3 regions of the Lysinibacillus sp. FN11 genome follow, and region 1 is predicted to be linked to each of the others. Evidence: riboswitches for the same ligand, from Rfam matches in the RefSeq annotation. Region 1 holds a riboswitch; each other region holds the start of a gene.

Region 1 (2,268 bases):
AACCGTTGATATAGCTGTCATGTATAATGTTTCATACGTAGCTTGCCACATATTTTCCCAGTCTACATTCGGAAAGAGATTAGTTAGCATTTTCAATCACCTCCGTCTGTACTTCCACTGTATTTAAATAACGAAGGGCTTCAGTGACGTTTGTCTGAGAGCCATCAATTTGCACAATCAATGTACCATATGCACCATTTTTTGTTTGCGAAATATTTCCGTGAACAATACTTACTTCTACATCAAATTGTTTCACAAGATGTGAGATGACAGGCTGTTCTGTTTTTTCACCAACAAAAATAAGTTTGACAAGTTGTCCAGTTGGATAGTTTGTTTTAATTTGTGCTACCGTATCTTGTGTTTCCTTAGTGTCTGTAATTTGAGATACAAACTTCTTAGTAATAGCTGCCTGTGGGGCTTGGAAGACTTGCAATACCTCACCACGTTCCACAATTTCGCCTGCCTCCATCACCGCTACACGATGACAAATTTTGCGAATGACATGCATTTCGTGGGTAATCAGGACGATTGTTAAGCCTAAGCGTTCATTTATATCTACGAGTAAATCAAGAATAGCATCCGTTGTTTCAGGATCGAGTGCGGAAGTCGCCTCATCACATAGTAAAACCTCTGGATTATTCGCTAATGCACGTGCAATTCCTACACGCTGCTTTTGTCCACCAGAAAGCTGGGATGGATAGGCCTTATCGCGCCCTTCTAAGCCTACAAGGGCAATCAATTCCTTCACACGTGCTTCACGTTGAGCCTTTGGGAAGCCTGCGATTTCTAAAGGGAATGCAATATTTTCGGCAACTGTTCTCGACCAAAGTAAATTGAAATGCTGGAAAATCATACTTACCTTTTGTCTAGCCGCTCTAAGCTTTTGCCCTTTTATCGATGAAAATTCTTGATTGTTCACCGTTACTGTTCCTGCTGTCGGTTTCTCTAAACCGTTTAATAAACGAATCATGGTACTTTTACCAGCACCACTATAGCCGATAATGCCAAAAATTTCACCTTTATTAATAGTAAGGTTGACGTCTTTGACTGCCGTTAATTCGCCATTTGCTGTTTTGTATTTCTTTGTAATATTTTGAAGCTGGATCATAGCGAATACTCCTTTTCTCATATAGAAAACCCCTTCACTCACAGACAAGTAGAAGGGGTCACGTATGATACGTTAAACCGTTCTCTCATCTTTCAAAGAAAAATCTTTGAGTGATTTGGCACCTTTTCACATTGTGATGGTTGCCGGGCTTCATAGGGCACTTCCCTCCGCCACTCTTCATAAGAGTTCGATATATTTAATGTTTTAGTAATATATTTGATACTTTACCACGCTAGTAAAGTTCAGTCAATTGATTTTTTTAACAATTCATATAAAAATGGTACGGATTGAAAGGCATAAATTTTTTCTGTCACTTTTCCGCCATCACTGATGAGTAGACAGGGAACACTTTCAATTTGATGCTCATAGGCAATGTGTTCCAAAAAGTTGATATTTGCTTTACCAATTTGTAGCTGTGGCAGTAATTGTTCAATAACGGACATCATTTTAGATGCCACTGCACATGTTCCACACATCGGTGTATATAAATAAAATGCAGTTTTCTCTCCCGACTGTTTAGCCGTTTCCCACTGCTCTGTTGACCATTCTTCCATTTACTCACGCAACCTTACAAAATATATTCATTATGGATTGAAAAATGTGCACGCAGTAAAATCATCGCTAGGACTTTTCTTGGTGTCGTTTCTACTTCCTTGTATGTTGGCATTGTGCGCAGATGCTCAGCTTCTGGATAATGTCTGTCCATTAATGCACGTAGCTTATCCCCAGAAGTATCTGCATCAAAAAAAGTAAATAGCTCACAGCCCTCATAGGGATCCAGTAGTTCTTCTAGTTGATGCACACCAATTGTACCATTCGTACATAGTATTGTAACATTCTCATTCAAAATAGGCTCAATTTGTAGCTTATCTGAACGCCCTTCTACTATCAAGCATTTTCCCTCGAACATTACGCCACCTCCATTTAGAGATCCCCACTTATAAGTCATTATATAACAAAAAACGCCGGTAGTTGCCGACGTTTTTCGATTATGGCTTGTCTTATTCAGCGATCATTTCTTCGTATTGCTCTGCTGTCATTAGTTTCTCAACTTCTGATGCATCAGCAGGCTCAACAACGATCATCCATGCTTTTTCATATGGTGATTCATTAACGAATTCTGGGCTATCTTCTAAATCTGCATTTACTTCCACTACAGT
Region 2 (2,268 bases), 750 kb from region 1:
ATATCGTGATTTAGGTTTAATGCCACATTCACTAGTATTGAGTATTCCGCACAATCAACGTAAAGTTCAACTGACATTTGCTCAATTGTTGCAATTAGATGCTGATCATTTATTTATTACCTTTGATAAACAACATTCCATTTATGAAAATGAGGAACGTGCTATTTTAAAAACTCCTACTTGGAAAAACCTAGCTGCCGTTAAAAGCAACTGTATCTATGAAGTAGACTTTTTAACATGGATGAATTATGGCATTTTATCACATAGTAAAAAAATTGATGATGTCTTGAATGTACTTGGCTAAAAGGAAGCTTACTTTAGCTTCCTTTTTAAATGTTTAGGACAAACATTGCACTGCTAATAACACCGAAAGCCGTTTGGCTACATAAGATAAGGTATCAGTTATAGGATAGGAGGAATGACCTTGTATTACAATCCTTATCCGTATTTTGTGCATCCCTATCATTATCCAACATCGCCTATCGCTAATCATTTTGCCATTAGACCCTTTTCGCAACACCTAGCAATGCCGACCAATAATCCTTTTCCACCTGTCGATACACACAAATTAAAAGCTCCAGCATCACGGATAAAGGCGATGATGCAGCAAGCCCAATTACTTACGGATAAAATAGATAGCTCCCAACAATTCGCACATGATTTAATGAATGCTGCTCAACTTTCAAATAAAACAGAGGTTGAAAAATTAATCACATCAACAGGCATTACGGTGAAATTTGAAACAAACTATACACCAGACAGTTTTAGAATACGTCTTATTGATAATGATTGTTGTGGCGTCACCTTAAATTTGAATTGGTGAAAATTCCTAGTGAACTTGTAAACTATAAAAAACTATGCTAAAGTGTTTGTATTGTTATTTCTGAAAATTCTTATATTACTTTTCTTATCAAGAGAGACGGAGGGATTGGCCCGATGAAGTCTCAGCAACCAGCTAACAGTATGGTGCTAATTCCAATTGGCAAAATGATCAGCCTTGAAGATGAGAAGAAGAACTACCGTTGTTTCAAGCAGGAGTCCTCTTCTATTAGGGGACTCCTTTTTTATTTACCACTATTTTTTACAGAAAGCAGGGAAATCGATGTCTAATGAACTTTTGCAAGCATTGGAATTATTAAAATCGAAACAGTGGGTTGACTTAACACATACTTTCGGCCCTAATTCACCACATTTTTTTATGTTTGAGGACGCTAAATTTGAAACATTATTTTCTCATAAGGATGGTTTCTTCGCTCAACAATTCACGTTCCCTGGTCAATATGGCACACATATCGACCCACCCATTCATTTTGTGCGAGATACTCGCTACTTAGAAGAATTAGAACTAAAAGAGCTTGTTCTCCCCCTTGTTGTTATTGATAAATCACAAGAGGCTGCGAGCAACCATGATTTTACATTAAGTGTAGAAGATATTCTTAATTTTGAGGACAAGCATGGAGAAATTGAAGCAGGAACATTTGTTGCATTACGTACAGATTGGAGTAAGCGCTGGCCAGATAAAGAGGCTTTCAGTAATAAGGATGCAGATGGACATAACCATATCCCTGGCTGGAGTTTAGAAGCTTTACAGTTTTTACTAACAAAACGTAAGGTAAGCGCAATTGGTCATGAAACATTCGATACGGACTCTGCTGCTGATTTTCGTAAAAATGGCAAGCTAGAGGGCGAATATTTTGTGCTTGACCAAGACACCTATCAAATTGAGCTAATGACTAATTTAGACAAGCTACCTGCGAAAGGCGCTATCATCTTCAATATCGTACCTAAGCCAGAAAAAGCATCTGGCTTCCCTGTGCGCTCATTTGCTATTTTGCCATAACATAAAAGTCGGTATAGCGTATACCGACTTTTATGTTTGTCCATTTCTTTTTTTGAATAAAAAGTAAGCAATGAGCATCCCTACAATAAATAAAAGGATAAGATAGATACTATAATGAGTTAAATAGTATCCAACAAATAGCCATTTCTCTCCAAGCATCTTTCCTAATGATATAAATGTGAACGTCCAGATAAATGCCCCTATATAGGCAAAAAGCGCAAACTTTCTATAAGGATAATTATTAATAGCCGCAATATATGCTGTCAAATGGCGTACCCCTGGAATAAAATAGCCAATTAATAATAGGGTAGGTCCTATTTTTGTAAACATCTTTTTCGTAAAGTCAATTTTTTGCTCTGTAATATGAATTCTAGGGCCATATTTCTGCAATAACGGTAAGCCAAAACGATAACCAATATAGTAGCTTA
Region 3 (2,268 bases), 450 kb from region 1:
TGAGAACGAGACCCCTTCATTTAATTGCTTAATTAATTGGATTAGCTCCATGGAAGATACATCATAAACACTTGTCGCACCTGGGAAATCTCCTACTTTCGTTGGATCACCCGTAACGGCCAACACATCATGAATACCTAAAGCATTTAACCCCATTAAATGGGATTGTAGACCAATTAAATTACGGTCGCGACATGTAATATGAGTTAGTGGGCGTACATTATGTGTGCTCTTCAACAATGCGCCCATTGCAATATTACTAATACGTGGAGAGGCCAGTGAATTGTCTGCCATCATAACTACATCTGCACCTGCATCATATAATTGCTTTGCTCCTTCAAGGAACCCATCGATCTCTAAATGTCTAGGTGTATCCAACTCTACTATGACAGAGCGTTCACGTTTAACTTTTTCATGAAGAGGCTCATACTTTGTTGGCTCCGCTTCCCGAACAATCTCAATCTTTTTAGGCTTCGCATGCTTCTCCTGAACCGGTGATAACTCTTCTAAATACTTCTTTGCTGCTGCAATATGTTTGGGTGTTGTACCACAGCAGCCCCCTATTAAGCGTACACCTTGATCACGCAATTCAACAGCCGCTCGACCAAAATAATCAGCTTCTGACTCATAAACGACACGCCCATCCTCTAAGTCCAGAAGTGAAGCATTTGGATAGGCCGACATAAATGCCTTATGAGGAAGTTCTACACCCTCAAATGCCAGAATTGTATGGTGTGGACCTAGTCGACAATTGACACCAACAATATCAGCACCTAGGAATTCAAGCTCATGTAGAGCATTATTTAAAGACATCCCATTTTGTAAAACACCAGGCTCATGCATAGAAACTTGTGCAATAATCGGCAATTTTGTTTTTTCTCGTAGCATCTTTAAGGTTGCTGTTAATTCTTCAAAATCATAATAAGTTTCAAGTAAAAGGCCATCTGGATTCCCTGCAAGTAAGACTCTTGCTTGTTCTTCAATAGTCGCTAATATTTCATCCAAGGTTGCATCACTTTTACGAATTCCCCGAATACCACCAATTGTTCCTAAAACAAATTGACCGCCATCAGCCGCTGCTCGTTTTGCGATGGTGATAGCAGCTTCATTAAATTGTTGGACACGTGATTCTAATCCATAGCGAGCTAATTTAATGGCATTTGCACCGTACGTATTCGTTTGAATGATGTCAGCACCAGCTGCAATATATTCTCTATGAATCTTTTCAATTAACTCGGGTCTCTGAACATTCATTTCCTCATGGCAATACTCCAATCCATAGCCATATAGCACTGTGCCTATTGCACCGTCTGCCGTCAATACATGCGTTTTTAACCTTTCAAGCAATCCCATAAAATTAGCCTCTCTTCCTATGTCTCTATATAATAAAAAGCCTTCTTTCATAAAAAAGAAGGCTTTAACGATTCATCATTGTTGTTCCTTCTCATCTTCGACTCAACGGTCTTCTGGATTTAGCACCTGACAATAAAGTTGGTTGCTGAAGCTTCAATGGGCCAGTCCCTCTGCTTCTCTTGATAAGAATTAAGTATGAATTTTTTAAATAATTAAAAGAATCATATCGTTTACTGACGAATGAGTCAAGACTATTTCACATAACAAAGTTTTTTTCCACTTAAAATCTTAGAAATTGGCAAGTTCCTTTGCAAGCTCTTCGCCAATTTTTTTCCCATTTTGAATGCAAGCACCGATACCTACGCCAAAATATGAGCACCCTGCAATCGATAAATTAGGATATTTCTCATGTAATTCTTGTAGTAATCCTTGTAATGCCTCACGATGTGCTAGATCATATTTAGGCATTTGATCAATCCATTTTGTTACATTCACAACGGTTGGTTGCTCCTCTATTCCTAGGCTCTTTCTCACATCTTCTAAAGCAACTGCTGCCAATTCTTCATCCGTCATGGCACGTAGTTGCTCATAGGCTGGATTGATGCTCTTATAAAAGAGTCGCACAAGTAATTTATTTTCTTTCGATGTATGCTTCCATTTACGACTAGTCCAAGTTGCTGCATTACAAGTAACGTCTGAATTATGGGAAACAATATAGCCTGTTCCATCTGCTGGCAATTTAGCATCTGGCACATCAAAACCTAAATAGATAGTAATCGCTGACGCTGTCGTAAATCGATCAAAATAGCGGTTTAAAGATTCATCCTGTAGCAGATTTTGGACAGTATCGTTCGGTAATGCTAAAACGACATAATCTGACTCAATAATTTCACCATTAGCTAAGGTAATAGTGTA

What was found. A riboswitch is a leader RNA that binds a small molecule or an ion and turns the genes downstream of it on or off. The one in region 1 is predicted to bind S-adenosylmethionine.
Region 2: it holds a riboswitch for S-adenosylmethionine, as region 1 does, so the genes downstream of both, NP781_RS21110 (cyclase family protein) here and NP781_RS17320 (methionine ABC transporter ATP-binding protein) in region 1, are expected to answer to the same signal.
Region 3: it holds a riboswitch for S-adenosylmethionine, as region 1 does, so the genes downstream of both, NP781_RS19630 (bifunctional homocysteine S-methyltransferase/methylenetetrahydrofolate reductase) here and NP781_RS17320 (methionine ABC transporter ATP-binding protein) in region 1, are expected to answer to the same signal.

The regions. Positions count from the first base shown of each region.
Region 1 covers NZ_CP102383.1:3,260,986-3,263,253, forward strand. Annotated here, with positions in the region: gene NP781_RS17315 (methionine ABC transporter permease) at 1-90, opposite strand, end outside; gene NP781_RS17320 (methionine ABC transporter ATP-binding protein) at 80-1,108, opposite strand; SAM riboswitch class I at 1,191-1,294, opposite strand; gene NP781_RS17325 (thioredoxin family protein) at 1,351-1,662, opposite strand; gene NP781_RS17330 (toprim domain-containing protein) at 1,677-2,018, opposite strand; gene gcvH (glycine cleavage system protein GcvH) at 2,110-2,268, opposite strand, start outside.
Region 2 covers NZ_CP102383.1:4,009,268-4,011,535, forward strand. Annotated here, with positions in the region: gene NP781_RS21100 (helix-turn-helix domain-containing protein) at 1-304, shown strand, start outside; gene NP781_RS21105 (YuzC family spore coat inner layer protein) at 419-823, shown strand; SAM riboswitch class I at 905-1,010, shown strand; gene NP781_RS21110 (cyclase family protein) at 1,103-1,840, shown strand; gene NP781_RS21115 (DedA family protein) at 1,871-2,268, opposite strand, start outside.
Region 3 covers NZ_CP102383.1:3,714,938-3,717,205, forward strand. Annotated here, with positions in the region: gene NP781_RS19630 (bifunctional homocysteine S-methyltransferase/methylenetetrahydrofolate reductase) at 1-1,353, opposite strand, end outside; SAM riboswitch class I at 1,442-1,542, opposite strand; gene NP781_RS19635 (protoporphyrinogen oxidase) at 1,642-2,268, opposite strand, start outside.